4 regions of the Gelria sp. Kuro-4 genome follow, and region 1 is predicted to be linked to each of the others. Evidence: riboswitches for the same ligand, from Rfam matches in the RefSeq annotation. Region 1 holds a riboswitch; each other region holds the start of a gene.

Region 1 (7,515 bases):
GCCGCCACGATGTTCTTCCCGATGTCGTGGATGTCGCCGGCCACGGTGGCCAGGGCTACACGGCCGGCGCGGGCTACGCCGGCGGTGCCGATCGCCCGCTCGAGCAGCCCAAGAGCCGCTTCCATGGCTTCGGCGCTCAAAAGGAGCTGGGGAAGGAAGTACTCACCCCGGGCGTACATTTCACCTACCTGGCCCAGGGCCGGGAGGAGATCCGTGTTGAGCAGTTCCAAGGGATCGCGCCCGGCAGCCAGTTCCTCTTGTACACCCCTCACCAGAGCGTCTTTCTCACCCCGGCGCAGGGCCTGCCCCAGGTTTGCCCCTTTGCTGCGGTTCACTTCCCCTTCCCGGGCCACCTCCCCACCCTTTGGAGCGGCCGGCGCTTTTCCGGCCACGGTCTCAATGTACCTTTTTGCTCCCGGGTCACGCCCCGTCAGCGCCGCACCGGCGAGAAGGGTTTCCTTGATGCGGGTGCTGGCCGGGTCGGCGATCACGGCATCGAGGCCGGCCGCCAGGGCCATGGCCAGGAAGGTGCTGTTCAGAGTCTCCCGCCCGGGAAGGCCGTGGGAGACGTTGCTCACGCCGAGCAGCGTGCTGAGGCCGAGGTCTTTGGCCAGGCGTACAGCCCGCAGGGTCTCCCGGGGACCGGCCTCGGCCGCCCCGGCCGTCAGGGTAAGGCAGTCCACCAGCACGTCCTGGCGCGCAAGGCCCGCCTGCTCCGCCGCGGCCACTATTCGCCGGGCCACGGCCACCCTTTCCTCCGCCCGGGGCGGTATCCCCTGTTCATTCAGGGTGAGGGCCACCACCGCCGCCCCGTACTTTTTTGCCAGCGGCAGGACCGCCGCCAGGCTCTCCGGCCGACCGCTCACGCTGTTGATGAGGGCGCGCCCCGGATACTCCGGTAGAGCCGCCGCCAGGGCCTGTGGGTTGGCGCTATCTAGAACGAGCGGGCTCCCCAGTTGTGCGCCCAGCGCGCGCACGGCGTCCCGGAGGAGTTCGGGCTCCGGCCCGCCGGGAAGGCCGACGTTCACGTCCAGTGCCCCGGCCCCTTCTTCTTCCTGGCTGCGCCCCAGGGCCACCACCTCGTCCCAGGCGCGGGCCTTAAGGGCCGTGGCCAGGGCTTTTTTGCCGGTGGGGTTGATGCGCTCCCCGATGAGAAGCGGCGGGCATCCGCTCCCCACGAAGACGGTGCGGCTCCGCGAGCTCAGAGCCGCTCCGGGGATAACTGAACGCGCGGGTACGGCGCGCCCCTTCACTGCGGCTGTAAGTGCCGCAATGTGCGCCGGCGTGGTGCCGCAGCAGCCGCCGAGGAGCGCCACGCCCAGGTCGAGGAAGCGCTTCCCCCAGGCGGCGAACTCCTCCGGTCCCACGGGAAAGACGCTTTGCCCGCCTTCCGGCCGGGGCAGGCCGGCGTTGGGCTGCACCACCAGGGGAAGGGCTGTCGCCCGGGCCATCTCTGCCAAAACCGGCCAGAGTTCCTGCGCGCCACCCGAGCAGTTGGCCCCCACTGCCGCCGCTCCCAGGTGTGTGAGCACCACCGCCGCCGTGACCGGGTCCGTACCGGTAAGAGTGCGGGCGCCATTGCTGAACGTAAGGGTTACCACCACCGGGAGCCCCGTTTCCCGCGCCGCCAGGAGCGCCGCCCGCGCCTCCCCCAGCTCGCCCATGGTCTCGACCCACAGGATGTCCGCCCCCGCCGCAGCGCAGGCTTCAGCCTGCTCGGCAAAGACGGCGTATGCCTCCTCAAAAGTAAGGTCCCCCCAGGGCGCAAAGAGCCGCCCGGTGGGGCCGATGGAGGCGGCCGCCAGCGCCCGCCCCCCGGCCGCCTCCCGTGCTAAGCGCACGCCCGCCGCGTTAATCTCCCGCACCTTGGCCGCAAGGCCGTAGGCGGCCAGCTTCACCCGGTTGGCACCGAAGGTGTTGGTTTCGATGATCTGGGCACCGGCGGCCAGGTAAGCCGCATGCACCGCCTGCACGCGTTCGGGGTAGAGAAGGTTCCAACCCTCCGGGCATTCGCCCCGTGCCAGCCCCTGGGCCTGTAAGAGTGTTCCCATCGCCCCATCCACGATCACGGCTTTTCCCTCAACCAGTAAGTCAGCCAGATTCACTGCTCCTCCTCCCTCCGGTAGCGACAGCTCGTGCGCGGGCAGGCACGGCAACCACCGTTCACCGCCACGGGCTCCTTCATCCAGGCGATCACCGCCGTAACCGATTTTCGCGGTATTAGAAGGAGCGCCGCACTGAGGCTGATGCCGAGCCCCTCCGCCCCCGCCGCCTCAAGGAGCCGCGGCTGCACCGCCAGGTCCCAGTCGGCGTAGCCTGGACTCACCCGGGGAAGGAGGCAATACCCCCTCGCCCGCGCCTCAGCCGCCACCGAGTCGTTCACCTCGTCGGCCAGGGCCTCGGCCGCCGCCGAACCGGCCGCATCCAAGATGGCGCCTCGGGCGTACTCGCCGCGGGCAAAGGCCACCGCAGCCGCCTCCTCCAGCGCCGGCCCACACGTCACAGCGAGCGCCGTCAGGTGCTCCGCCCCGGCCAGGCGCCGCACCATGCGCGGCCCACTCACGGTAAGGTCCGTCCCGGCAAGGGTAATCTCGCCCTCCCCCACCTGCACCACCGGGTACGTCCGCCAGGAAAAGGCCGGCGTAAGGAGCTCTTCCGCTTCCGCCACCACCTCTTCAACACGCTCCGCCCACCGCACGTCTAGTTCCCGGCCACCCTTCAGGCCCAGGTAACGTGTAACCTCACGCCTGTCAATCCGCATCTTTCCTTCCTCCCCGGCGCTAAAAAAGGCCCCTTCCCAAAAGGAAGAGGCCTCTTGTGCGCTCCTCTTATCTTTCAGGAATCCTCCTGCTGGAATTGGCACCGGATCGGGCGCTCCCGATTGGTTGCCGGGCTTCATGGGGCCAGTCCCTCCGCCACTCTGGATAAGAGCATTTTTCAGTTGTGGTTAGCCATATTCTAGCCGCTGAAGCGGGCACTGTCAAGGGGGATGTCGTTTCGAACTACGGTTTTTGAGAAGGATTATCCGGCCGGTCGCCGAAGTTTTTACTATCCGTGGCCCAGCACAGCCGCTTGCCGTCCCGCAGGGCTTCATGCTCCTGGAAGCGCTGAACATCCTGAGCCATGGGACCCAAGCAGCCTCGACCCTCCCGGCCCGGAAAGCGTGCACTCCGCTGATTATGGCCGACCCCGAGACGACCCCTCAGGGGCGGGTCGGATCGCCGGGTGGAAGAACCGGCGCTCGGGTTCCGGCTACCTTCGCCGGTTGGTTGGGACAAGGCGGCGCGGAGCTGGCATAGATTTGCTTCCTATGTTATCCTATAGATAATCTGGCTTATTAAGGTAGGAGAGGGATGGTTTTGGGATGCAGGCGGGGGAGAGAGCGGGGAAGGCCCCGCTGAGCCGGTACGGGGAAAAGCAGGATAAAGGTAAGGCGTTCTTGCCTCCCACGCCGCTGCGCCTCTTTTGGTCTTTTTTCACCATTGGCGCGTTCACTTTCGGCGGTGGCTACGCCATGCTGCCCCTCATCCGTAAGTCTATTGTGGAGCGATCGGGCTGGATGGAAGATGAGGAGTTTGTGGACGCCATAGCCGTGGCCCAGAGCTCACCGGGCTCCATCGCCGTGAACATCGCGGCTTTAACAGGTTACAAGCTGAGCGGCCTGTCCGGCGCACTGCTCTCGGTGGCGGGGGCTGCCCTGCCCTCTTTCATCACCATTCTAGTGGTCGCATCTATCTTTCTGGGCGTCCAGCACAACCCCTATGTGCGCGCCGCCATGGCGGGAATGCGCCCGGCCGTGGTCGCGCTCATGGCCGCCGCCGTCTTCGACGTGGGTAAGACAGCCATCAAAAGCCGCTTCGGCGGCGCCCTCGCGCTGCTTGCCCTGCTGGCTCTCATCGGCTTCAACGTACACCCGGTGTTCGTCATCATTGCGGCAGCCACCGCCGGCGTAGCCGCCTGCCGCCTTGAGGTGGTTAAAGCGGAAAACGGTGCCGCTCAGGAAGAAAAAAAGGACAAGGAGGCCAGGTAAGACGTGATACTGCTTAAGCTTTTTGCCACCTTCTTCAAGATCGGCCTCTTTAGCTTCGGCGGCGGCTACGCCATGATCCCGCTGATCCAGCGGGAGGTCGTCACCCTGCACCAGTGGCTGACCCTGTCCCAGTTTATCGACGTGATTGCCATCTCGCAGGTGACGCCCGGGCCTATTGCCATCAATGCCGCTACCTTCGTGGGCTACAAGGCGGCCGGTGTTTGGGGTTCGGCTGCCGCCACCACCGGTGTGGTTATGCCCTCTGTGCTCGTGATCCTCGCCCTAACCTGGGTTTTCCTCCGCTACCGCTCGCTGGCGGCTGTGAAGGCCATGTTCACCGGCATCCGGCCGGCCGTGGTGGCCTTGATCGTGGCGGCCACCTGGAGCATAATCCCATCCTCCATCACGAATGTGAGCGGTGTGATCATTGCGGTAGTCGCGTTCTTCGCCATCCGCCGCCTTAAGCTCGATCCCATCTTGGTCCTGGTTCTGGCCGCTGTGCTGGGTGTGCTGATCTTCCAGTAGCCTCCTACCGCTTCTGGCGCACCGCGAGCCGGCGCAGGCGGTTGATAGCGGCGGCCAGTTCGTGGGGGCGCGGCGCGGCCAGTTCTCCAGGGTGCTGGCCGCGCCAGGGGGAAACCACCTCCAGGCCAGCCTGGGCGCAGTCGCTGAAGACAGCCGTCACCACCTCGCGCAGCGTCCGGTGCCGGTCTATGTAGTGGCGCGCTGCGTAGCGCAGCATCGCAGCGATGGCGTTCGCCTGCGCCGGGTCCACCAGTTGCTCCACGCTCGCCAGGTCCAGTTCCTCATGGCCGAGGAGGACGGTATCCGTCCCCTTGGCCTTCACTTTATCCCGGGCGCCGATGGCAAAGCTCTCCGGGAGCGGGATGCGCTCGGTTACGCTGGTAAGCGGCATTCCGGGTTCGGGCCGGCGGCCACTGGGGCGCGCCGCGGCGATGGCCCGCGCTTGGCCTGTCACCTCGGCCGGCAGGTAGTTTTGCATGCGAATTACCCGGTCGGCCACGTCCAGGTAGTCCCCGGCCCCACCCACCACCAGGATGGTGGACACGCCGAAGCGTTCGTAAAGCTCGCGCACGCGGTCGATGAAGGGTGTGATGGGCTCACCGGCCTTGGGGATAAGCTCCTGCATGCGCGCGTCACGGATCATGAAGTTGGTGGCGCTGGTGTCTTCGTCAAGGAGCAGGAGACGCGTCCCCACCTCCAGCGCTTCTACAATATTGGCCGCCTGTGAGGTACTGCCGCTGGCGTTGGGCGTTGAGAAGTCGTGTGTGTCCTGCCCGAAGGGCAGGTCACCGATGAAAGGGCTGATGTCGACGCCGCTCACGCTGCGGCCGTCTTCGGCGCGAATCTTCACCGCATCCGCCACGGTCACCACCAGTTCGCGCCCGTCGCCGGGGATGTGGTTGTATACCCCGCGCTCGATGGCCCGCAGGAGCGTCGATTTACCGTGATACCCGCCGCCCACGATAAGAGTTACACCATGGGGAATGCCCAGGCCGCGCACGCGGCCGCGGTGGGGAAGATCCACCTCCACGGCCAGCTCCGGCGGCGTGCGGAAGGGTACCACCCGTCCTTCCTTGAGCGGCCGGTCGCTGGCGCCGCTTTCCCGCGGGAGTATGGCCCCGTCGGCCACAAAGGCCACCAGGCCGAGCTCGTCCAGGGCCTGCCGCAGTACGGCCTGATCCTCAGCCGTGTCCACGTGCAGCGCCAGGGCTTGGGCGTCTAGAGAGCGATGGCGTAAAGCCCGGTCGACAATAGCAGGAATTTCCTCGGCAAAAACAGCCAGCGCCTGGCGGGCGAGCACCCGCCGCCCCGCGGCCGGCAGGCCTACGCTCAGGCGGGCCTCCACGTACTCGGGAGTAACCACCACTGCCGTGCGCTCCAGGATCTCCTGGCCGGCCCGCTGCACGCCCACCAGCCCGCTTTTGCCCGTCCCGCGGTGACCGCGGGCCACGTCCTGGCAGGCCTGCGCGCAGGCACGGGTGAGAAAATCCTCCAGCCCCAGCCGGCGCTCTGAATTTTGCCAAAGGTGTGACGGGAAGGCAGCCACCTTTTGCGGCAGCCGTACCCGCACCCGGGAAGGTGGGGCGAACGGATCGCTCTGGGCATGATCCAGGTAAAGAGTAAAAAGGCCAAAGTCGTAGGCCCCCTCCAGCGTCTGGTAGGCCTTGTAACCATGGCCGTCAATGCTGGCTAAGCGGCGTTTGAGGTCTTCCAGTGTCGGCAAACTACCTTCCCCCCTACGTACAAACTTCCCTTTAATTCCTTTCGGCATACCTCCGTTACTTTCCTGCCAAAGTCTGAGCCGCCGAGATTTGTTAAAAAGGTGGCAGACCACGCGCGGAAGCGCTGCGCCAGGGGTTGCCAGGGGGGGAAGCGCCAAACATAAAAAGGCCGCCCCCGGCCAAGCGGTGGGGGCGGTGGAGGACGACTCTACGCGGAGAAAAGCTGTGCACGCAGGAGCTCGTGCACCAGGTGAGGCTCTATGGCCGGGCGCTATTGGGTTACAATCGGCCCCTCATACCAATCAGGTGTCAGGTAGAAGGGTGCCATTTTGGAGCGATACTTCTTCATCATCTCGGAGAGGAACCCTACCGGCGGGGCAACGGGTTTGCCCGCTTCTTTAAACATGATCTCCAGATAGGACTGGTAATCAGCCACGGCCGGATACTCTTTCTTCATCGCCTCAAAGTCGGCCTGAGGGCCTCCACCCGGTCGTCGGTGTCGCGGACAAAGTACCACACCGTGGCCCGGTCGGGCACCACGTTCGGCGCTTCGCCGCCTTCAACGATGACGTAGTGCATCCGGTGGGTAAAGTAGAAGTGTTCACGCAGGTAGTTGGTGGCCACGTTCATGAGCTCCACCGCGTCGAGCGCGCTGCGGCCGGTCCAGGGCGCGCCCGCCGAGTGCGCCGTTTTGCCGTTGAAGGTTACGGCAAAGGAAAAAAACACATCAGCCGCGAATACTTGCGCTGATGACTTGGGAAGCGCTGTGCGGTTTTCATTAAGAGCGTGCAGGCGGCAGCCGCCCTGCGGGTAAGGAGGACACAAATGGACGCGCACTGGCTGGAGTATATCCGCCGCAAGTTCACCGACACTCCCTTTTTTCGTTTCCTTGGAACCACTGTCGTCGACCTGACGGTAGGAGGGGCTGTTTTGAGCCTTCCCGTCACCGGTGACCTGCTTAACACTTACGGCACGTGCCACGGTGGGGTTCTCGCCGCCTTGGCCGACATGAGCATGGGGATAGCCCTGCGCACCTTAAAGGTAAGGGTGGTTACCGTGGAGCTGGCCGTGAATTATCTCCAGCCGGTGTTTCCCGGCACCACGCTTGCGGCTTCCGGGCGGGCTGTCTACCAGGGACATCGGTTGATCATGGCGGAAACCGAAATCAAGTGTGCAGGCGACTTGGTCGCCAAAGGCAAGGGCACCTTCATCGTCACGGGACCGGACAGCGAAGAGCCT
Region 2 (7,515 bases), 1.0 Mb from region 1:
CCCGTGCCAGCCGCTCCGCTATGGCCGGTGTCTGGTCGCAGGCACCGGCACTTACCACCACCACTTCGAAATTGGGGCGTCCACGCGCGTCCAGGTAGTCCAGCCCCAGGAGCCAGCGCAGCACCCCCTCAATTTTGTCTTCATCATTGTGGGCAATGACCAGGATGCTGATGAAGGGCTTCTCGTCCTTGGCCCGCGTGCGCTCCCTCCAGCTGCGCCGCACGGCACCAATGAGAGCCAGGAGCCCGTACACCGCGAGCAGAATCAGGATGTACCGCGACAGGTCACTTCCGGCCCAGAGCATGCTTTCACCGCCCTTTCGCTGCATGCTATGCTCCGGGTGGAAGCCGCGTGCCTGTCACGCCTAGTTGATATCCACCAACCCGCGGCGAATGGCGTAGAGCGCCGCCTCGGTACGATCGTCCACTCCGATCTTGCGGAAGATGCTGGTAACGTGGTTTTTCACGGTCTTTTCACTGATGGCCAGGGCGGTGCCGATCTCCTTGTTGCTCTGCCCGTGGGCGATGAGGCGCAGCACCTCCTGCTCGCGGGCCGTAAGCCCGTCCACCGTGTCCTCCTCCTGCCCGCTGCTCAGGCGCGTAAACTCTCCCAGGAGTTTTTTCGCGGCCGGCGGCGAGATGTACGAATTGCCATCTTTCACCGCCCGGATGGCGCTCACCAGCCCCCCCGGTTCCACGTCCTTGAGGACGTAGCCTTCCGCCCCGGCACGCACCATCTCCAGCAGGTAGTCGCGGTCGTCGTGAATGGTGAGCGCCACCACGCCTGTGCCCGGGTATTTTTCCTTGATCTCCCGGGTAGCCTGCACGCCGCTTACGTCCGGCAGGTCCAGGTCCATCAGCACCACATCCGGGCGCACGCTCCCCACCGCGGCTACTGCATCCTTGGCGGTACCCGCTTCCCCGACGATCTCGATGTCCTCTTCAAGCTCCACTATCTTCTTAATACCGCTGCGCACCAGCGGGTGGTCGTCAACCACCAGCACCCGTATTTTCCCCACCTGCTAAACCCCTCCTCCAGGCCAACTTATTTCACCTTTATATACATATCGACGCCTAGGACCAGCTTTGTTACTTCTCTGCCAGGACCTTTGACCCGGCGGGCCGGCTTGGGGCCGGTGCCTGGGCAAAGACCACCGCCGCCAGCACCAGGGCCATGCCGGCGGTCTGCAAGAGGTCCAGCCGCTCGCCCAGGAGAACCAGCCCCAGAATCACGCCCACCACCGGTTCCACGCTGGCCACCACCGCCGCCCGGCCCACCTCCACCAGCCCCAGACCCGTGGTGTACGCCACCCAAGGCACCAGGCTCCCCCAGAGGCCCAAAGACAGGGCCGGACCCCAGAAGGCCGGTCCGTGCGCATGTTGCACCAGGGCCAGCGGCCGGTGAAGCAGCGTCAAGAACAAGGTGCCGAACAGGGTGCAGTACAAAACCGTGGTTTCGGCCGGATAGCGCGCGCGGGCCTTTTTGCCGAAGATGCCGTACAAGCCGTAGGTGACGCCTGCACCGAGGCCGGCCAGCACCCCTGCAAGGTTGAGCCGGAGCGCCGTCAGGTTGTAGCCGCGCGCCACCAAAAAACACCCGGCCAGGGAAAGAGCCACAGCGAACGCCTTACCCGGGCTGAGAGGCTCGGCGAAGGCCAGGCGGGCAAAGAGCGTGGCAAAGGCAGGCGCGGTATAAAGGAGGATAACGGCCGTGGTAACCCCTGCCTTATCGACGGCCGTGAAATAGAGGATGTTATAAAGTGCACCGTTAACCAGGCCGAAGGCGGCAAAAAGTTTAAGGTCTTCCCGGGCCAGGCGCGGCCAGCCCCCCTGCCGGCAAAGGACCAGGGGAACCAGTCCCAGCAGCGACACCACCCCCCGCAGCCAGGAAACATCGAGCGGGCTCAAGCCCAGGTCAAGCAACCGGCGGGCGAAGACGCCGATGCTTCCCCAAGCCGTCCCGGCGAGGAGAATCCAAGCGTAGCCCTTATTCACCCGCTTTACCCCCTTCGGCCGCCGCCTCCCCCAACGGCAGGTGCAGCTCCACGCGCGTGCCCCTGCCGGGGGTGCTCTTTATGCGCAGGGCAGCGCCGATGAGCTCCGCCCGCTCCCGCATCCCCAAAAGCCCCAGGTGCTCGCCGCCAGCGGCTTTCGCCACCCCCTTCTCCGGCACAAAGCCCTTGCCGTTGTCCACCACCCGCACGGCCAGGAAGGCCGGGTTGAACTCGATCCGCACCTGCGCCTGGGTCGCCTCGGCGTGCTTGACCACGTTGTTCAGGGCCTCCTGGATAATGCGAAAGACGCAGCTCAACATGGTGGCTTCCAGCTGCTGCTCTTCGCCGTGCACCGTCACGGTTATGCTGAGGCCCGTACGCTCCTCAACCTGGACGGCCAGATTGTCCACCGCCGCCTTAAGCCCCAGGTTGTCCAAGGCAGGTGGCCGCAGGTTAAAGATGACATCGCGCGTCTCCCGGAGACCGCTGCGGATGATCTTTTCCACCGTTTCCAGCTCGCTCCGCGCCTTGTCGATATCCTCTTCCAGCAGGCGCTGCGTCACCTGTAGTTCGAGCAGGGCGCTGGCCAGCTGCTGCGCCAGGCCGTCGTGCAGATCGCGGGCCACCCGCCGCCGCTCCTCTTCCTGGGCCTGAATAACCCGCACGGCGATTTCGCGTTTCTCCTGCACCGTCGCCAGGGTTTGGGAGAGCTGCTGGATGTTGCCGCTCAGGTAGTCGATGGCCACGCCCACCTGGGCCGTCAACGCCTCCGAGCGGCTGAGCAGGCGGGTTACGTTGCGCAGGTTGCGCTCGATCTCATCGCGCTGGGCCCGCAGGGCCTTTTCTTTTTCCGTGAGCAAAATAAGGCGCACCTGGACATCGCGGGCGCGCTCGTAGGCGCGGCGGATGTCCTCCTCGCCGTACTGGCTGAAGTCGCGGCTCACCCGCATCAGCTCCATGCGGGAGCGCTGTTCTTCACTCCGGGCGGCGTCCACCGCTTCAATAACGTCCAGGGTTTCGCCCTTGACCCGTTCCAGCTCCCGCTTCAGCCGGGCCACCTCGGCCCGCGCCTCGTCGGCGATGGCGCTGATCTGTTTCTGGCTTTCCTTGATGGTATCGACGGTCTGGTGGAGAATCTCCTCCAGGCGGGCCAGGTCGGCGTTAACCTCCATGCCTTTTTCACCCCGGCTTACAGTATTCGACTTCCCGGCCCTGCCTTCCTGCCAAATCTTGAGAGCTTTATCCCGGAGTAGAAAAAAGCCTCCGCTCAGCGGAGGTCTGCGGCGGCCCGGCGCAGGGTTTCGGCTTTATCGGTTTTCTCCCAGGGAAGGTCCAGATCGGGGCGGCCGAAGTGCCCGTAAGCGGCCAGCCGCCGGTAGATGGGACGGCGCAGGTTCAAGGTCTCGATAATGCCCGCCGGGCGCAGCTCAAAGTGCCGGCGGATCAGCTGGGCGAGTTCGTTGTTGCCCAGGGCACCGGTGCCGAAGGTATCGACGGTGATGGACACCGGCCGCGCCACGCCGATGGCGTAGGCAATCTGCACCTCGCAGCGCTCGGCCAGGCCGGCGGCCACCACATTCTTAGCCACGTAGCGCGCCGCGTAGCTGGCGGAGCGGTCCACCTTGGTGGGGTCTTTGCCGGAAAAGGCGCCGCCGCCGTGGCGGGCGCTGCCGCCGTACGTGTCCACAATGATCTTGCGCCCGGTAAGGCCCGAGTCCGCCGCCGGGCCGCCCAGGACAAAGCGCCCGGTGGGATTGACAAAAAAGCGGGTACGGCTATCGAGAAGCTCCGGAGGGATCACCGGCTTGATCACCGTTTCGATGATATCGGCGCGGATCTTCTCCAGCGGCACGTCGGCCTTGTGCTGGGCCGAAACCACCACGGCATCCACCCTCAGCGGCCGGTTGCCTTCGTATTCAATGGTAACCTGCGTCTTGCCGTCCGGCCGCAGGTACGGAAGCAGGCGGGTTTTACGCACCTCCGCCAGCCGCCGTGCCAGGCGGTGCGCCAACGAGATGGGCAGCGGCATCAGCTCCGGCGTCTCGGTGCAGGCGTAACCGAAGACCATGCCCTGGTCGCCGGCGCCGATCTGATCCCAAGGATCGGCCTGGCCTTGTTTCGCCTCCAGGGCCTTGTTCACGCCCAGGGCGATGTCCGGAGACTGTTCGTCAATGGCAGTCAGCACAGCACAGGTGTCGCCGTCGAAACCGAACTTGGCCCGGGTGTAGCCGATGCCTTTGATGGTTTCGCGGACCAGGTGAGGAATGTCCACGTAGCAGTCGCAGCTTATCTCCCCCATCACCAGCACCAGGCCGGTGGTGACGGCGGTTTCACAGGCCACGCGGGCATTGGGGTCCTTGGCAATGATGGCATCCAGCACAGCATCGGAGATCTGGTCGGCCACCTTGTCCGGATGCCCTTCGGTGACCGACTCTGAGGTAAACAGGTAGCGCTCCGGCACGAAAAGTCCTCCCTTCAATCAAAAAGGCCGCCTCAATTTGGAAGCGGCCTGGGCACTCCTATCTTCCAGAATTGACATTCTGCAGGAATTGGCACATCACCAGGACACCCCCTGGCACGCTGCCGGGTTTCATCGGGCCCGTCCCTCCACCTCTCTGGATAAGAGTTTTATTCACTTGTCCAGCTTTTCGTTCCGATACTAGCATATCCAGCCACGGGTGTCAATAGTCCGTGCCGGCCGGAGCGTTTGGACCGCCGCACCGCCGGGGTGAACTGCCTCGGCATGGAGCAAGGCCCCGGCGGTTCAGCCTTCATGCCCGGTGTCGGGGGAGCGGTCCTTGACAGCGTGCAGGAAGTTCGCCAGGTGCTGTACACCCTCCGGCGGCAGGTCCGCCAAGAGGGTGACCAGGTTTCTCAGTTCCGGGCGGCGGAGAAAAAGATTCACCACGTCCTTCAGCTCCGGCGGGATGCACTCGGTGACTTCCGCCGGGGAAAGCACCAGGTAAGCCACCGGCACCCCGTAGAGCTGTGCCAGCCTGCGCGCGTTTTGCAGGGAGGGTTTCTTCTCACCCCGCTCGTACGCGGAGACGAGGCTGAAGCGAATCCCCGTGCGGCGCTCCACATCGTAGATGCTCATGTTGCGGGCTTTGCGCCAGGCCCGCAGGGTAGCTCCTAATTCTTGCATCGAATATGCCCCCACTTACAGGTATTGCCTCTACTTTTCGCCCCAGCGGCGCATAGGGCCTATGCACTGCAGGTAGATATATGTATCCTTGCTGAGCATAAGGGAGCAATTGCCGCCTAGGTCCGCATAAACAGGCAAAACTGCTGTTACTTGCTTTTGGCAGTCGTCGATTCGAATGCTATAATGCGATTTAGACTTACATGATTCGGCCCTGATCGACTTCCGTTGTAGAAACGAGGCAGATCGGCATTGGACTTCTTCTTCCAACTTTTGGCGCAGCTGGAAGACGCACTCCCAGACGTTCACCGACACTCTTTGAACACGGCTAAGCTTGCACTGAAAGCTGGTAAATATATGCGCCTGGACGCTGCCGCCCTGGAAAGCCTGGTCACGGCGGCTTTCTTGCATGACGTGGGGAAGCTGCGGATTGCGCCGGCGGTTCTACATAAGCCCGGCCGCCTCGCTGCCGCAGAGTGGCAGGAGATGGTAAAGCACCCCCGGTACGGCCTGGAAATGCTGGCCGGTCTGCACCCGCCTGAGCGCCTGGCGGCCGGCGTGCTCTACCACCATGAGTGGTGGAACGGCGAAGGTTACTTTGGGCTCCGCGGGGCAGGCATACCGCCGGCGGCGCGGCTCCTCGCCCTGTGTGACAGCTGGGACGCCATGACGTCGCCCCGCGTTTACCAACCTACTAAAACCCGGCAGGAGGCACGCCAGGAACTCGAGCGGATGCGCGGCCGCCAGTTTGACCCGGCGCTGGTCCCTCTCTTTCTCCGCATGCTGCAGGAAGAGCAGTCGCGCAGCCCGGCCGAAAGTCTGAGGGACGCCAGCGAGTGGCTCGCGCGCTGTTTCCAGATGTACCGCAATTTTCACAACCCGGTGGTGTACGCAGCCAGCCTCTTGATCGACGACTTGGTGCTCTGCGATGTGGTTGCCCAATGCGCCATTACCCGTTGAAAGTCGGAACCACCGAAGGGGGGTGTACCGGATGGCCCAGGAAGAAGCCCGTACCGATCCGGACAGAGCAATCGTTGTCGGAACCAAGGACGATGCGCCTGAGAAGGACCTCTTAACCGAAGCCGAAATCCGTGCCCTGCTCAGGAGCCTGGAAAACGGCCGGGGGAGTAAGTAATAGTTTATTTAATCAGTACAAACGAAAGATTCTGATCCAGGTGCGGACGGCGGAGAAAGGAGCAGAGCGGCGCAGCCGCCGGCCGCCGGCGACCCGCCGCAAAAAATGACCGGCGTGCAGTGGCTCCGGCAGCAGACGAGGTCCAACGAAGCAAACAGTCCCCCACCGCTGTGGTGGGGGACTCTCTCTATGGGCCGCCGGCAGCCGGTTGTACGAAGGCTTCTAGAAGAGATAATGCGCGCTCAGCTCGCGCAGGAAGGCGCCCAGGCGCTCGCTCAGGCGAAGCTCCTCCGCGGGCGGCTTCCAGCCGTGTCGGCTGAGGTAGCGCTCCTCCACCAGGCGGGCGGCGCTCAGGTGCTCCAGAACGACGCGCCGGCGGGACAAGGCGGGTACCTCCACCCCGGAAAAGAGAACGACACGGCTCCGAAAGGGCCCTGGCTCGGCGGCGCGCACCTCCTTGACCTCGTGGTAAGAGATGTAGCCCAGGGAGGCGTCGCCACGGCACCGCGGCCGGCGCAGGCGCAGCGGCACCAGGATCAGGCGCGGGCAAAGCGGCAGCGGCACGCTGCTCGAACGCTCCAGGAGCGCGCCGTAGATGCGCCGCACCGCCACCAGGTCCACCCCGTAAAGGTGGGCCAGCTCGGTCCGCACCGCCCGGATGCGCCGCGGCTGCCAAAGCCTTTCTCCCGAACGCAGGATGATCTCGGTGCCGTCGCCGGCGCCGTCGCAATAAAGTGGCCGCAGGGCCGCCACCTCCGCCCGGACTGCTTCCAACTTCAGCTGCTCCCGCTCTCCCACGGAAACTCCTCCCTTCCCTCGACCTTACTGAGTAGAAGCAACTGAGCCATTCTTCGGCTTGTTTTCATTATATTCCCAAACACATGTTCGTGTCAAGAAACGCAGCGGCCGCCTCGGCCACCGGCTTCTTGCCCCCGGCGCTGCAGTATGGTAAACTTCGGCTGAACCGGTAAGGAAGGAGAAGGCACATGAAAGCTCATACCGTCGTCCGCATCGCCCTCATCGCCGCGCTCTACGCGGCCCTCACCTACGCGCTGCAGGCCGTAAGCTTCATGCCGACGCAGTTCCGGGCGGCCGAGGCCCTGACGGTGCTCCCCATCATCTATCCGGAGGCCGTCTGGGGTGTTTTCCTCGGCTGCCTCTTGGCAAACCTCATGAGCCCGGCCGGGCTCATCGACGTGGTGGTGGGCAGCCTGACCACCCTGCTCGCCGCCTGGGTAACCTACC
Region 3 (7,515 bases), 170 kb from region 1:
GCCCTCAATCACCTGGCCCAGGAACTGGCTCGTACCCTGGACGCCCTGGGGGCCGAGCGCAACCAGCTCGCAGGCATTTTGGGCAGCATGACCGACGGGGTGATCACCTTTGATGCCGAAGGCGGCGTGCTGCTCTTTAATCCGCCGGCGGCCCAGTACCTGGCACCCCTGGTGGAGCTGGCGGAGGGTCAGAAGCTGGGCGAAGAGCTGCAGCTTGCGCCCCTGGCTGAAGCTTTCCGGCAGGTGGTGGCAACAGGAGAGGTGCAGGGGGCCGAGGCGACGGTAGGTACCAGGGTGCTGGTTTGCCGCCTGGCGCCCCTGCGCGACCCCCGGGGCACGGTGCGCGCGGTGGTCTCCGTTCTCCTCGACATGACGCGGGAGCGGCGGCTGGAGGAAATGCGCCGGGAGTTTGTGGCCAACGTCTCGCATGAGCTGCGTACGCCGCTCACCTACCTTCAGGGCTATACCGAGGCCATCCTGGACGGGCTGGCGGCCGACCCGACGGAGGAGAAGAAGTACCTGGAGATCATCCTGGACGAGACGTTGCGGCTCAGGCGTTTGGTGAGCGACCTGCTGGACCTCAGCCGCATCGAGGCGGGACAACTGGTACTCGAGAAGGGTGAGGTCGACGTGGCGGAGCTTTGTCGGCAGGTGGCGGAGAAGGTGCGCCCGCTGGCAGAGGAGAAGGGGGTCCGGCTGGAGCTGGCGGTGCCGGCGTCACTACCACCGGCCTGGGGGAGTGCCGACCGCCTGCAACAGGTCCTGATCAACCTCCTCGACAACGCCCTGCGCCACACGCCGGGCGGCGGCAGGGTGAGCGTTTGTGGCGAGGAAAGAGACGGGATGCTGGCCCTCAGCGTGCGAGACACCGGGCCGGGCATACCGCCCGAGGACCTGCCCTACATCTTTGAGCGTTTCTACAAGGTGGAGAAGGCGCGCACGCGCACCACAGCCGGCACAGGCATCGGCCTGGCCATAGTCAAAGGGGTGGTGGAGGCGCACGGCGGGCGCGTCTGGGCCGAAAGCACCCCAGGCCGCGGCACCACCTTTACCTTCACCCTTCCTCCAGCCGGCAGGAATACCGGCGCGGGCGGCGAAATAAATTAAAGTGATCGGAAGAGCGGTCCGAAGACCGCCCTGGTGTCGGGGAGGTTTAGCATGATCATAGCGGTTATCGACGGGCTGGGCGGCGGCATCGGCAGCCAGCTCATCGCCCAGCTCAAGACGAACCTCCCTGCGGGGAGCGAAATCGTTGCCCTGGGTACCAACTCCGCCGCCACCGCCGCCATGGTGCGTGCCGGCGCGGCCCGCGGAGCCTCCGGCGAAAACGCCATCCGGGTGACGGCCCGGGAAGTGGACGTCATCGTCGGGCCTTTGGGGATTATCATCCCCAACTCCATGATGGGCGAAATCACCGCTGCCATGGCTGAAGCCGTGGTGGCCAGCCCGGCGAAAAAGCTGCTTCTGCCCGTGGCCCAGCCGCACGTGGAGCTGGTGGGCGTACCGGCGCAGCCGCTGGGTGCCCTTATCCGCGCGGCCGCCGAAAGGCTGGGGGAGCTGCCTAAGCCGGCGCGTTGAAGCCGTGTGGGCTGAACAGGGCCCGATGAATCGGGCCCCAAGGGACGGGAAAAGCGTAGGAGTGCAGTCCATTGTGCCGCCATTGCACACGAATGAGTTTTGGACCATGAAGGCCCGCGGCCGGTTCGAAAACCGGCCCCGGGCCTTACGTATTTGTGAGGAGGTAGAGTATGAAAACACGTGACCTGGTCGTTGCCGGGCTGCTCATCGCCCTGGCCGTCACCCTGCCCCTGGCGGCCCACCTGATCAAGGTGGGCGGGCCGGTGCTCCTGCCCATGCACATCCCGATTTTCCTGGCCGGCCTACTGCTCGGCCCCGGCCTGGCTGCCGCCGTGGGTGTGCTGGCGCCGCTCGTGAGTTTTTTCCTGACCGGAATGCCGCCGCTCTCCCCGCCCGTGCTGCCGCTCATGGTGGTTGAGCTGGCCACCTATGCCCTGGTCCTTTCCGTTCTTACCCGCCGCACGTCCTGGAGCATCTGGCTTACCCTGCCTGTTGCCATGCTGGCCGGCCGTGTGGCCCTGGGGCTTGCGGCTGCAGTCATCGGTCCCCTGTTCGGCTTCCACGTCAACCCCGTGTTTTACGTGTACGGCGCCCTGGTACAGGGGCTGCCGGGGTTGGCCCTGCAGCTCATCATTATCCCCCTGGTGGCGCTTCAGCTGCGGCGGAGCCACCCTGCCGTTATAGCGGGGGATATGGCCAAACCGTGACGAAAAGTCTCGAAAATAAGCGGCGCGCCCTCGTCTGGGGCGCGCCCGTGTGCTATAATGGAACGAAACGAGCTCCTGTAGAGAAGGGGTGAACTGCAGCGTGAACGTGGTAGAGACAATCGCCGGTGTACGGGAGCTGGTGCGGGCCGAGCGCCGGAGGGGGAAGAGCATCGGCCTGGTGCCTACGATGGGCTACCTGCACGAGGGGCACCTCAGCCTGATTCGGCGGGCGCGGACGGAGTGTGACTTTGTGGTGGTGAGCGTTTTTGTTAACCCACTCCAGTTTGGTCCCCAGGAGGACTATAACACGTATCCCCGCGACCTGAACCGGGACGCCCGGCTGGCTGCGGAAGCAGGTGCCGCTGTTATTTTTCACCCGGCGCCGGCGGAGATGTATCCGGAAGGCTTTCAGACCCATGTGGAAGTGGAAAGGCTCAGCCAGGGCTTGTGCGGTGCTTTTCGTCCGGGACACTTCCGCGGGGTGGCTACGGTAGTGACCAAGCTGTTTAATATTGTCACCCCCGACCGTGCCTATTTCGGCGAAAAAGACGCGCAGCAGTTGGCGCTGATTCAGCGGATGGTGCGCGACCTGAACCTCGATGTGGAGATCGTCCCCCTGCCCATCGTGCGCGAGAGCGACGGCCTGGCGCTCAGCTCCCGCAACACCTACCTTTCCCCGGCGGAGCGGCGGGCGGCCACCGTGCTCTACCGGGCCCTCCTGCGCGGCCGCGACCTGATTGCCGCCGGCGAACGCGACGGGCGGCGTGTGGGAGAGGCCGTACGCGGCACCCTCCAGGCCGAGCCCCTCGTCAGCCGCATCGATTATGTTGCGGTTGTGGATCCGGAAACGCTGGCGGAAAAGGCCGCCCTTTCCGGCCGCGTAATGCTGGCGGTGGCGGCCTATATCGGCAAGGTACGGCTTATTGACAACATCAGGGTGGTCGTCGACTGATGCTGCTCAACCTGCTCAAAGCCAAGATCCATCGCGCCACGGTTACGGCGGCGGACCTGCACTACGAGGGCAGCATCACGGTGGACCGCGCGCTGATGGAGGCTGCCGGCCTGCTGGAGCATGAGCGAGTGCAGGTGGTGGACGTCGACAACGGTGTCCGGCTGGAAACATACGTCATACCCGGGGAGGCCGGGAGCGGTACCATCTGTCTTAACGGCGCGGCGGCGCGGTTGGTGCAACCGGGGGACAAGGTGATCATCATGGCCTACACCTGGGTGAGCGCTGAAGAAGCTCTGGGCTTCCGGCCGCGGGTTGTGCTGGTGGACCAGGCCAACAAAGTCAAGGAAATCAAGCTCCCAGGAGAAACTCCTCGATGATGTAGCCCAGTTGATCGAATTCGATAAGAAAAGCGTCGTGGCCGTAGGGAGAGATGATCTCACGGTAGGCGGCGCTTTTCTTGTTGGCCCGAAGCGCCCGCACGATTTCCTTCTGCTGGTAGGGCGGGAAGAGAAAGTCCGAGCTGATGCCCACCATGAGGACTCGCGGGCGGTAGCCGGCCAGGGCGGCTGTAAGCGAAGGGTATCCTTCCTGGAGGTCGAACAGATCCATGGCTTTGGTGAGATACAGGTAAGAATCGGCATCGAAGCGCCGCACCAGTTTTTCGCCCTGGTAGGCCAGGTAGCTTTCCACCTGCAGGCGGCTGTCCAGGCGATACCGTTCCTCCGGCGGGCTGGCCCAGGCATGACCGAATTTCCTCCGCCAGGAAAGGTCGCTCTTGTAGGTGATGGTGCCGATGGCCCGAGCCAGGGCCAGGCCCTGTACCGGGTCGAGCAAAATGGCCTGGCGTTGGGCGTAGTTCCAGGCCAGCGCCTGGGTGGAAAGGGCGGCGGCTGCACCGATGGCGACGACGTTTTCCACGAGCGCAGGGTAGGCCCGGCCCCACTCCAGGGCCTGCAGCCCGCCCAGGGAGCCGCCGGCCACGGCTACCAGGCGCCTTACCCCCAGCTCCGCCAGGAGGCGGTGCTGCAGCTTTACCATATCGGCCACGGTGATCACCGGGAAGGAGCGGCCGTAGGGCCGGCCGGTGGCCGGGTGGAGGCTGGTCGGCCCGGTGCTCCCGGCGCAGCCGCCCAGGATGTTGCTGCAGATGACGTAGTAGCGTTCGGTGTCGAAGGCGCGGCCGGGGCCGATGAGCGGGTCCCACCAGCCGGGCGCCTTATCCTCCGGCGTGTGCCGGCCGGCGGCGTGCGCGTCGCCCGTGAGGGCATGGCAGATGAGAATGGCGTTGTCCCGCGCGGCGTTCAGCTCCCCATAGGTTTCATAGGCCACGGCCAGCGGGGCCAGGGTGGCGCCGCACGACAGGGTGAGGCCCTCCGGGAAGGTGACGGAGCGGGTGTGCACCAGGCCGACGCCTTCCAGGTGCCTTTCTACTGTAAGGGGAGCTCCGGTCATTTTGCCACCTCCTCACGAAACGGCTGTTTTCAGGGCCTGGTCCAGATCGGCGATGATGTCGTCCACGTCCTCGAGCCCGATGGAGAGGCGCACCAGGTCGGGCGTAACGCCGCTGGCGAGTTGTTCTTCCTCGCTCAACTGCTGGTGGGTGGTGCTGGCCGGGTGGATCACCAGCGAGCGGGCGTCCCCCACGTTGGCGAGGAGCGAAAAGAGCTCCAGGCTGTCCATGAACCGGCGGCCGCTCTCCACCCCGCCCTTGATGCCGAAGGTGAGAATGGCGCCGCCCTTCCCCTGCAGGTACTGTTGGGCCTGCGGGTAAGAGGGGTGGGAGGGTAGGGCGGGGAAGTTCACCCAGCTCACGTAGGGCGAACCCTCCAGGTAGCGGGCCACGGCCAGGGCGTTTTCCGCGTGCCGCTCCATCCTAAGCGGCAGCGTTTCCAGGCCCTGCAGGAAGAGAAAGGCGTTAAAGGGGCTCAGGCAGGCGCCGGTGTCGCGCAGCAGTTGCACCCGGGCCTTAACGATATAGGCCTGTCTGCCGAACGTCTCTGTATAGGAGATGCCGTGGTAGCTGGGGTCCGGTGCCGTGAAGGCGGGGAAGTTCCCGTTGGTCCAGTCGAAGCGGCCCGAGTCGACGATGACGCCGCCGATACTCGTGCCGTGCCCGCCGATGAATTTGGTGGCGGAGTGAACTACGATATCGGCTCCCCAATCGAAAGGCCGGCAAAGGTATGGGGAGGCAAAGGTGTTGTCCACAATGAGCGGGATGCCGGCGGTGTGGGCCACCTGGGCGATGGCGCTGAGGTCCGGCACGTCCAGCTTGGGGTTGCCGATGATCTCTACGTACAGGGCCCGCGTGCGGGGCGTAAGGGCACGCCGAAAGTTTTCCGGGTCGCCGGGGTCCACAAAGCGCGTGGTGATACCGAAGCGGGGGAGGGTGGCAGCAAAGAGGTTGTACGTCCCGCCGTAGAGGCTGCTGGCGGAGACAATCTCGTCGCCGCTGTGGGCCACATTGGTTACGGCGTAAAAGACGGCGCTTAGGCCGGAGGCGGTGGCCAGGGCGCCCACACCGCCTTCCAGGGCGGCGACGCGCTCTTCAAAAACCGCCACCGTCGGATTGTCAATACGGGTGTAGATGTGCCCGTTTTCCTTCAGGGCGAACAAGTCCGCGGCGTGCTGAGCATCGCGGAAGGTGTACGAGCTGGTCTGGAAAATCGGGACGGCGGTGGCGCCGGTGGCCGGGTCGGGCCGCTGACCGGCATGAATGGCCAGGGTGGCAAAACCGAGTTTGCGCTGCGACATGTTTATTCCTCCCAAGTTAGGGTATAGCGAGGAGACAGGCCTACAGGATCCCGGGAAGCCTTGGTTGCGGCGAGAGAGAGACTGGCGCGCGCCCTGCACAGGCAACAAAAAACCCTCTTCGATAAGAAGAGGGTTTCTTCGCCTCCTCTTATCTCTCAGAGCGGGCCCGCTCTGCAGGATTTGGCACCGGGTTGGGCATCCCCAACTGGTTGCCGGGCGTCATTGGGCCAGTCCCTCAGCCACTCGCGATAAGAGTTTCCTGTGCAGTTGTTGCCATTAACTATACACGCCGGCCACGGGTTTGTCAATACCCTACGGTTACGAATTCCTTCAAGCTTTAAGCCGGTCGGCCTGCAGCACTCTTAAAAAGGGGCAGCTTCTCGAGAAAGATGATGTCGTTGCGCTCTGCCGCCTCACCCTCAGCCAGAATGGCCGCCCGGGCCGCCACCGTGCCGCCGGCGCTCTTTACCAGGTGCTCTACCGCCTCCAGCGAGGCGCCGGTGGAGATCACATCGTCCACAACGGCCACCCGCCGGCCGCACACGGCGGCGGCGTCCTTCCCGTCCAAGCAGAGGATCTGCTTTTTCTGGGTGGTGATAGAGACCACCTCGGTGACCAGGGGGTCGATCATGTAGGGCTTAATGCTTTTTCTGGCCACGAGATAGCGCTTAAGCCCCAGGATGCGCGAAAGCTCCTGCGCCAGGGGAATGCCCTTGGCCTCGGCGGAGACCACGAAGTCCACCGGGGGCAGGCGCCGGGCGATCTCGGGTGCCGCGGCTTCCACCAGCTCGGCGTCGCCCAGGATGACAAAACTCGCAATGGCCAGGCCCGGTGCCACTTCCACCAGGGGCAGCTCCCGTTCCAGCCCGGCCACGCGCAAATGGTACGTTGCAGGCATGGCACAACCTCCTTTACACTCCAAACAGCGCGATCAGGTACTTCATGGCTACCCCGGCCAGCATACCGAGGAAGGGGTCGGTGGTGGCGGTGACGGCCGCCGTCACTCCACCCACCAGGGGATCGGCCGTGACGGCCAGTTCGGCGTTGATGGGGAAGGTGACGATGGCGCCCAGCACCAGGAGAAAGCCGGCGATGGACTGCATAGGCACGTAACGGCCTAGCCGGGGCAGCAGTCCAGCCACCAGGATAAGGCCCATAAGAGACATCATTAAGGCACCGGACAGCAACGGGTGCGGTGCGGCCCCGGTGGCGGAGATGATGGATTCTACCGGTCCCCCGCCGAAGAGGGCGGAACCCAGGTCTGCCAGGCTGGAGACGATGGCCAGGTGGTCCAGGTTGAGGGTAGTCTTGGCGATAGAACCAGTGATATTACCAAAAGCGATGTTGGCACCGATGTTAAGGCAGATGAGGGCGGCGGCGCCGCGCAGCACGCGGGGCGTAGCGATAGGTCGCTGCAGAATGAAGCGCTCATACTCGCTGTTGTGGGCCACCGGGTTTACCTTGCCCAGCAGGTTGGCCACCATGGTGGAGACCGCTACCGAGGCCACGATGGTGTAGACCAGATTC
Region 4 (7,515 bases), 1.3 Mb from region 1:
TCTCCAAGCCGCGCGTTATCCTCAAAGAAGGCGCGCAGGGTGTAGAAGAACCACTGGAGCGCGTGGTGATCGACGTACCGCAGGAGTATGTGGGACCGGCGATCGAGTCTTTGGGCGCGCGCAAAGGGGAAATGACCGGGATGATGCCGCGCGGTGAGGACCGCGTGCGCCTGGAGTTTACCGTACCCATGCGCGGCCTCATCGGCTATGCCTCGGAATTTGCCACCTTAACCAAAGGTAACGGCATCCTGACCCAGAACTTCGCCGGCTACGGCCCCTACCGGGGCCCGATCCCGACCCGCTCCGGCGGCAGCCTGGTGGCCTGGGAAGAGGGTGAGGCCACGGCCTACGCCATCAGCAGTATCCAGGAACGGGGTACCCTCTTTGTGACGCCGGGCACCCGGGTGTACGAGGGCATGATCGTGGGCGAGAATTCCCGCCCCGACGATATCGATGTGAATATCGCGAAGAAGAAGCACGTCACCAACATGCGTTCGTCCACGTCGGATATTGCGGTGAAGCTGGATGAGCCGCGCATCCTCACGCTGGAGCAGGCCCTGGCCTACATCCGCGACGACGAGCTGGTGGAGATAACGCCCAAGAGCATCCGCCTGCGCAAGGCCGTCCTGGCCAAGGGCGAGCGCAAGGACGCCCGCCGCCAAGCCCAGGCCTCGGCGTAGGATGTATAGAGTGCCGGCGTAGGGGCGCAATAAATGCGCCCCTACGGTTTGCGCCGGTATAAAGCCTGCAGGGATGCGTCGGAAAATTACGAGCACTACCGGAGGGGTTAAGAAGGAAGTTCCTGTGCCCGTGTTTTTACTTGTCCGCCGGTGATACCGGGTCGGGGGGTTTTACGGAGGTAAGGTTTACCGCCGGGGCGTGGCGGGCGTACAGCGAGCGGGCCCGCTCGTTGCTGACCGCCTCCAGCACCGGGGCCTCGGCGGCGAACTCATCGACCTCTTGACGGCCGACCTCCGGCGGGACGAGCTTCCCCGGGCCGCCCACGCAGCCGCCCGGGCAGGCCATGCCTTCGAGGAAGGTGGCCTTAAGTTCGCCGGCTTCGGCCTTCTTGAGAAGTTCACTGCACTCTTTAATGCCGTTGCCCTGGCGCGCGGCCACCGCCGTGCCGGGGGCCAGTTTCGCGATGCTGCGCATGATGGCGGCTGTAACGCCGCCGGTGTGCCCGTAGATACGGCCGTCGTGGCTGGCGTCCCGCAGGGCGGGCGCCGCCGCCCGGCGCGGCACGGTGATGCCCCCCGCTTCCAGCAGGGCGGCCGCCTCCTCGAAGGTGAGGACAAAGTCCACGGCGTCGGCCAGCTCCCTCTGGCGCGCCTCCGACTTTTTGGCGATGCAGGGACCGATGAACACCACGCGCGTACCGGGGTGCTCAGCCTTCTCCAGGCGGCCGATGGCGATCATGGGGGAAACTGAATCGGAAATAAGGTGCGCCAGGCGCGGGCGGAACTTCTGTACCAGGCGGATAAAGGGCGGGCAGCAGCAGGACGTGATCATAAAGGGGTCACCGCGCCGGATGCGCCGCAGGTACTCCTCTGCTTCCTTAATGGTGATGACGTCCGCCCCCAAGGCCACCTCCACCACCCGGTGAAAGCCGAACTCCCGGAGTGCCGCCGCCACTTCCTCGCCGAAAACGTCCGGCCCGAACTGCCCGGCGAAGGCCGGGGCCACCACTGCCGCCACCGGCCCCCGCCCGTCAAGGAGGAGCTTGGCCACCTGCACTATCTCCGCTTTGTCCGACAGCGCGGCCGCCCGGCAGGCGCCGATGCAGAGCCCGCAGTTGAGGCAGCGCTCGTTGTCAACTTGGACCGTACCCGCCGGTCCTTTTTTTAGTGCTCCGGTGACACAGGCGGCTTCGGCGGCGCACTCCATGTCCCGGCAACCGGCGCAGGCGCCGGGAACCGCCACAATGGTGGGCGTTTCCGGTGTACCTGTCTCCAGGGCGCGCCGCGCCGCCTGGGCAAGGGTTTCCCCGCCCGCCGGGTGCGGGTTGAGCCCCAGCGCACAGCGCACGTGCCCGGCGGCCGCCTGCCGGGCCGCCGCTTCGCTCTGCCCCCGCTCGCGCCAGAACGGGGTCAGGCTTTTTGCCAAGTCCTCCACTTTTGCGACCAGTGTTCCGGCCTGGAGCGCGCCTGCCACCTCCCGAAAGAGGCGCCGGCGCAAAGCCTGGGTCGGGGTAAGTTCAAGTTCCATCGCTATCACCCCGGTTTAGTTTAACCCGGAAGCGCCTTCACTCTACCCGGCGCTGCAGCCGCACAAGACAAGCCGGTCCCAGGCCGCGCAGAGTACGTTGCTCCGCCACGGGAAGGCCGGGACCGGCCGGACAAAGGGCGAAAGCGGGCGGCGGCCGTCAGAAGGCCGGTACCACGGCGCCCTGGTATTTCTCCTCGATGAACTGCTTCACCTCGGGTGTGTTGAGGGCAGCGGCCAGTTTTTGAAGCGGCTCTTTATCCTTGTCCTCCGGCCGCACCACCAGGACGTTCACATAGGGCGAATCCTTGTCTTCGATAAAAAGCGCATCCTGGGTGGGCACCAGCTTCGCTTCCAGGGCGTAGTTGGTGTTGATCACGGCCAGGTCCACGTCTGCGAGCGTGCGCGGCAGGGAGGCCGCATCCAGCTCCTTGATCTTCAGGTTGTGCGGGTTCTCGGCGATGTCGAGGGGCGTGGCGGTGATGCCCACGCCTTCTTTCAGCTTAAGAAGCCCGGCGCTCTGCAAAAGGAGCAGGGCCCGCCCGCCGTTGGTGGCGTCGTTGGGGATGGCGACGCTGGCACCGGCCGGCACATCCTTGAGGTCCTTAAGCTTCTTAGAGTAGATGCCCATGGGTTCGATGTGAACGCGGGCGATGTAGGTGAGGCTGTTGCCGGTGCCCTTATTGAAGCTCTCCAGGTACGGGATGTGTTGGAAGTAGTTGGCGTCGAGCTCCTTGGCCGCCAGAGCGGGATTAAGCTGCGTGTAGTCGCTGAATTCCTTTACTTCCAGGGTGATGCCTTCTTTTGCCAAGGCGGGTTTGACAAAGTTGAGGATTTCCGCGTGCGGCACGGTGGTAGCGCCTACCTTAAGCGTCACCTGGGCCTGGGCGGCAGGTTCCGAGCTGCCGCCATTTTCCTGGGGCTTGGCCGGCGCGCAGGCCGCCAGGCTCGTGGCGACGAGGACGGCGACAATGAAGAGCGCCAGGCGAACTTTTGTTTTCATGCACTGAACCCCCTTTGATCTTTGGCCGCCCGCCGGGCCAGCCAGTTGCCGGCCGACTGGGCAACCTGTACCAGAGCGATCAGGATGACGACGGTCTCTAAGAGCACATCGTCACGGAATCTTTGGTAGCCGTAACGGATGGCGATGTCCCCTAAACCACCTCCTCCGATGGCTCCCGCCATGGCCGAGTAACCCACCAGGTTGATCGCCGTGAGGGTGAATCCCAGAAGGAGCGCCGGCCAGGCCTCCGGGAGAAGCACCTTGAAAATGATCTGGGCCGGTGAGGCGCCCATGGCCTGCGCCGCTTCCACCACGCCCGGATCCACCTCCTTGAGCGCGCTCTCCACCACGCGCGCCACAAAGGGGATGGCGGCCGCCGCCAGGGGGACGATGGCCCCGCGGGTGCCGATGGCGACACCGACCAGGAGTTTGGTGACGGGCATAAGGAGAAAGAGAAGGATGATAAAAGGGATGGAGCGCCCAGCGTTGACCACGGCCCCCAGGACGGCGTTAAGCCGGGGCCGGGGCAGCAGGTGCTCCGGTGCCGTCACCACCAGCAGCACCCCCAGGGGTACCCCAGCGGCCAGGGCGATAGCCAAGGAAAGGCCGACCATGGAGAGGGTCTGCCCAGTGGCCTCCAGGATGAGGCGTTGCAGGGCCGCATCGGTGAGCAGCGCGCGCACCTTACACCACCCCCGCCGCCGGGGCCAGGGTCACCCGGCTTGGCGGCAAGAGCCCGCTGATGCTGAGCAGGCGCCGCGTGGCCGCCGCCCGCGGGCGGCTGAAGACCTCCCGGACCGGCCCTTCCTCCACCAGCCGGCCCTGTTCCAGCACGGCCACCCGGTCGCACACGGCCTGGATTACGGGCAGCTCGTGGGTGATGAGAACAATGGTTACGCCCAGGCCGGTGTTGATCTCCTTAAGGAGCGCCAGGATGGACTGGGTGGTTTCCGGGTCGAGGGCCGAGGTGGCTTCGTCGGAAAGGAGGAGCTTCGGGCGACAGGCCAGCGCCCGGGCGATGCCCACCCGCTGCTTCTGGCCGCCGGAGAGCTGGTGCGGGTAGGCGCCGGCTTTGTCCGCCAGCCCCACCAGCTCCAGCAACTCCGCCACGCGCGTTTTGATGGCCGCCGGCCGTGCGTGGACAATCTCCAGCGGGAAGGCTACGTTCTCGGCTACGGTGCGGAGCTTGAGGAGATTGAAGTGCTGGAAGATCATGCCGATGCCTTGGCGCGCCCGGGCCAGCTCGCTCCGGTCGAGTGTCGCCAGGTTCCGGCCCGCCACCCAGACCTCGCCGGCGGTGGGCCGCTCGAGGAGGTTAAGGCAGCGGATGAGGGTGCTCTTACCGGCGCCGGAAAGGCCCATCACGCCGAAGATCTCTCCCTGCGCCACCCGGAAGGACACGTCCGTAAGCGCCGTTACCTTCCCGGTGGGTGTCTCATACACCTTTGTCAGGTGCTTCACCTCGATCACTTTTTTCTCCCTCCTTGAAGCAACAAAAACCCCTCCGACAGACGGAGGGGTTTAATTCCGCACTCTCATCTGCCAGGACAGCACCTCTCGTCCTGCTGGAATTGGCACCGGGCCGCGCATGAGCGGCTGGTTGCCGAGGTTTCACAGGGCCAGTCCCTCCACCTCTCTGGATAAGAGCCCTCAGCTATTCACTTGTTGGCATGAATATTAGCATGGAAAACGGGAGCTGTCAAGAGCCCGGCGGCAGCCAAACGGTAAAGGTGGTGCCGCGCCCTACCTGGCTCTGAACGTCGATACGGCCGCCGTGGGCGGTGACGATCCAGCGCGCGATGGCCAGGCCCAGGCCGGTTCCGCCGTTTGCCCGGGAACGCGCCTTGTCCAACCGGTAAAAGCGCTCAAAAATGTGCGGCAGGGCCTCCGGCGGGATCCCGGGCCCGGTGTCTGCTACGGCCAGGACAATCCCGCCTTCCTGGGCCGTAAGCCGCACCCTGACCTGTCCCCGGTACGTGTACTTGATGGCGTTTTCCACCAGGTTAATGAGGAGCCGCGTGAGCTGTGTTTGATCGCCCCAAAAGGTAAGGGAGGACGGGGCCTCAACCTTGAACTCCAGGCCCTTGGCTGCAGCCGCAGCGGCCAGTTCCGCCGCTACATCGCGTACCAGCGCGGCCAGGTCCAACTCTTCGTACTCCAGCCCCAGGCGGGAGCTGTCACTGCGGGCCAAAAAAAGCAGCTGGGCGATAAGTTTGGCCATGCGCTGGGTTTCCGCTTGAATGGTGGTCAGGGCGGCCCTGGCCTCTGGAGGCAGCGCGGGCAGGTGCAGGGCATCCTCTGTTTGTGCAGCCACCACCGCCAGCGGCGTGCGCAGCTCGTGCGAGGCATCGGCCGTAAACTGGCGCTGGCGTTCAAAGGCTGCTTCCAGGCGGCCTAGCATTTCATTGAAGGTTTGGGCCAGATGGCCTACTTCGTCATTGGCGCTGGGAACCCTGACCCGTTCGGACAGGTTGCCCTGTCCGATGGCCCGGGCCGTTCGGGTGATCCGGTCGATGGCGCCCAGGGCGCGCCGGCTGATAAAGAGCCCGCCGAGCGCACCCACCAGGAGAAACGGGGGTGCCGCCGCCAGGAGGAGGAACAGAAAACGGTGGCTGGTTGCTTCCACGCCTTGGGTGGTGCGTGCCGCCCGCACCCAGGCGATTACCCGGCCACCGTCCTCTACCGGCAGGGTGACCACAAACCAGCCCTGGCCGTGAACTTCTAAGTGCTGGGGTTGCGAACCGGTGGGGGGTACCCCCATTTTCTCTGGTAAGACGCCCGGGACCGCCTCGCCCAGGAGCCGGTTGCCGCGTCCATCGTATAATGCCACCTGTGTGCCGGAAGGTGCCAGGTGAATGGGTTCTGAAACGCGGGGGTGGCCGTCTTCCACCTCCACCTGGGCTAAAACCTGTTGGGCGTGGGTTGCGACCAGGGTTGCCACTTCCGCCTTCCCGCCACGGTCCAAGGTGAGGTAGACCACAGAACTGAAAAAAGCTAAGACGACTGTCAAGAGCATCGAGAACCAGAGGGTTAGGCGGGCACTGATGGTAAGGTTCCGTTCCAGAAGACGCAGTGCGGCGCCGGCCAGGGCGCGCAATTTTTTCAGCATCATTCCGGCGCCCTCAACTGGTAACCAGTACCGCGCACTGTTTGGATGAGCTTGGGTTCGAACCCGTCATCCACCTTGCGGCGCAGATAGCGGATGTAAACGTCCACCACGTTGGAGAGGCCTGTAAAGTCGTAATCCCAAACGTGCTCGGCAATCTGGCTCCGGCTCAAGACCTGATTGGGGTGACGCATGAGGTACTCGAGCAGGGCGTATTCCTTGGCCGTAAGCTTAATCTCCTGTCCGTCACGCGTTACCTGGTGTGTCACCGTATTGAGCTCCAGGTCGGCTACCGTTAAAATGGGGCCCCGGTGTTCCTCGCCGCTACGCCTAAGGAGCGCGCGCACGCGCGCCAGGAGCTCCTCAAAGGCGAAGGGCTTGGTGAGGTAGTCGTCCGCCCCGGCGTCCAGTCCCTTCACCTTGTCTTCCAGCGCGTCGAGGGCGGTGAGGATTAAAACGGGCGTGTTGTCGCCACGGCTGCGCAGCGCTTTGAGGACGCTGCGGCCGTCCTGTTTCGGCAGCAGCTGGTCCAAGATGACGCAGTCGTAGCGCACGGCCGCGAGAAAATCGAGCGCTTCCTCTCCGTCCCTTGCCAGGTCCACAGCGTAGCCTGCTTCCTTGAGACGGCGAACGACCACCCGGGCGAGATCGGGCTCGTCTTCGACCACCAACAGGCGCACACGGGTCCCTCCTTCATTTAGTCTATTGTACCTCCAGAATGTTAAGGTCAGGTTAAAGCGGCTCGCTAAGCTGCGTCCCGGTATAAAAAAGGCGCTCCCTCACCTAGGCGGGCGAGGGAGCTTTTTCGCAGGGGGGATCAGGTCGAAAGTGGCGCCGGCTGGTTCACCCAGGTCAGTTTTGAAACTCGCCTTCTTGTTCCACCTGGATGTTGTCCGTGTCGGCTTCGGCACCGGACTTCTCGCTTTCCAGCTTTTCCTGCTCGGTTTCGCCGCCGGCATCCTTTTCCTGGGCTAGGACCCGGCCACTCCCGGCGTCTACCTTAACATCCAGGGACTCACCAGTCTTAGCGGTGAGTTCCACCTGGTAAACCAGGTACCCATTCTCATCCCCCAACTCAGTCTTAACCACCTTGGCTCCGGGGTAGGCCTGGAGGGCCGCCGCTTCGGCCCGGGCGGGGCTGAGCTTGGCTTTCGCGGCCAGGGCCGGATCAGGTGCGTCTTCCTTGGCTGCTGGATGCTCA

Evidence for each region. A riboswitch is a leader RNA that binds a small molecule or an ion and turns the genes downstream of it on or off. The one in region 1 is predicted to bind S-adenosylmethionine.
Region 2: linked by a shared signal. The riboswitch ahead of metK (methionine adenosyltransferase) and the one ahead of K5554_RS06545 (hypothetical protein) in region 1 are both predicted to bind S-adenosylmethionine.
Region 3: linked by a shared signal. The riboswitch ahead of K5554_RS05695 (homocysteine synthase) and the one ahead of K5554_RS06545 (hypothetical protein) in region 1 are both predicted to bind S-adenosylmethionine.
Region 4: linked by a shared signal. The riboswitch ahead of K5554_RS13175 (methionine ABC transporter ATP-binding protein) and the one ahead of K5554_RS06545 (hypothetical protein) in region 1 are both predicted to bind S-adenosylmethionine.

Annotation. Positions count from the first base shown of each region.
Region 1 covers NZ_AP024619.1:1,308,562-1,316,076, reverse strand. The annotation lists gene K5554_RS06550 (homocysteine S-methyltransferase family protein) at 1-2,105, opposite strand, end outside; gene K5554_RS06545 (hypothetical protein) at 2,102-2,761, opposite strand; SAM riboswitch class I at 2,826-2,931, opposite strand; gene K5554_RS06540 (chromate transporter) at 3,365-4,030, shown strand; gene K5554_RS06535 (chromate transporter) at 4,034-4,555, shown strand; gene K5554_RS06530 (ABC-ATPase domain-containing protein) at 4,560-6,326, opposite strand; gene K5554_RS06525 (hypothetical protein) at 6,548-6,712, opposite strand; gene K5554_RS06520 (peptidase dimerization domain-containing protein) at 6,730-7,002, opposite strand; gene K5554_RS06515 (PaaI family thioesterase) at 7,102-7,515, shown strand, end outside.
Region 2 covers NZ_AP024619.1:2,337,555-2,345,069, forward strand. The annotation lists gene K5554_RS11730 (glycosyltransferase family 2 protein) at 1-304, opposite strand, end outside; gene K5554_RS11735 (response regulator transcription factor) at 365-1,018, opposite strand; gene K5554_RS11740 (DMT family transporter) at 1,089-1,994, opposite strand; gene K5554_RS11745 (sensor histidine kinase) at 1,987-3,165, opposite strand; gene metK (methionine adenosyltransferase) at 3,261-4,454, opposite strand; SAM riboswitch class I at 4,510-4,619, opposite strand; gene K5554_RS11755 (helix-turn-helix domain-containing protein) at 4,758-5,138, opposite strand; gene K5554_RS11760 (HD-GYP domain-containing protein) at 5,409-6,095, shown strand; gene K5554_RS11765 (hypothetical protein) at 6,127-6,270, shown strand; gene K5554_RS11770 (hypothetical protein) at 6,493-7,068, opposite strand; gene K5554_RS11775 (QueT transporter family protein) at 7,257-7,515, shown strand, end outside.
Region 3 covers NZ_AP024619.1:1,134,478-1,141,992, forward strand. The annotation lists gene K5554_RS05665 (ATP-binding protein) at 1-1,107, shown strand, start outside; gene K5554_RS05670 (DUF3842 family protein) at 1,159-1,578, shown strand; gene K5554_RS05675 (ECF transporter S component) at 1,749-2,285, shown strand; gene panC (pantoate--beta-alanine ligase) at 2,386-3,237, shown strand; gene panD (aspartate 1-decarboxylase) at 3,237-3,614, shown strand; gene K5554_RS05690 (homoserine O-acetyltransferase) at 3,586-4,689, opposite strand; gene K5554_RS05695 (homocysteine synthase) at 4,702-5,988, opposite strand; SAM riboswitch class I at 6,134-6,243, opposite strand; gene K5554_RS05700 (phosphoribosyltransferase family protein) at 6,326-6,886, opposite strand; gene K5554_RS05705 (hypothetical protein) at 6,900-7,515, opposite strand, start outside.
Region 4 covers NZ_AP024619.1:2,628,441-2,635,955, reverse strand. The annotation lists gene typA (translational GTPase TypA) at 1-680, shown strand, start outside; gene K5554_RS13190 ([Fe-Fe] hydrogenase large subunit C-terminal domain-containing protein) at 817-2,208, opposite strand; gene K5554_RS13185 (MetQ/NlpA family ABC transporter substrate-binding protein) at 2,366-3,208, opposite strand; gene K5554_RS13180 (methionine ABC transporter permease) at 3,205-3,822, opposite strand; partial or broken gene K5554_RS13175 (methionine ABC transporter ATP-binding protein) at 3,965-4,678, opposite strand; SAM riboswitch class I at 4,741-4,855, opposite strand; gene K5554_RS13170 (cell wall metabolism sensor histidine kinase WalK) at 4,908-6,320, opposite strand; gene K5554_RS13165 (response regulator transcription factor) at 6,317-6,994, opposite strand; gene K5554_RS13160 (PepSY domain-containing protein) at 7,167-7,515, opposite strand, start outside.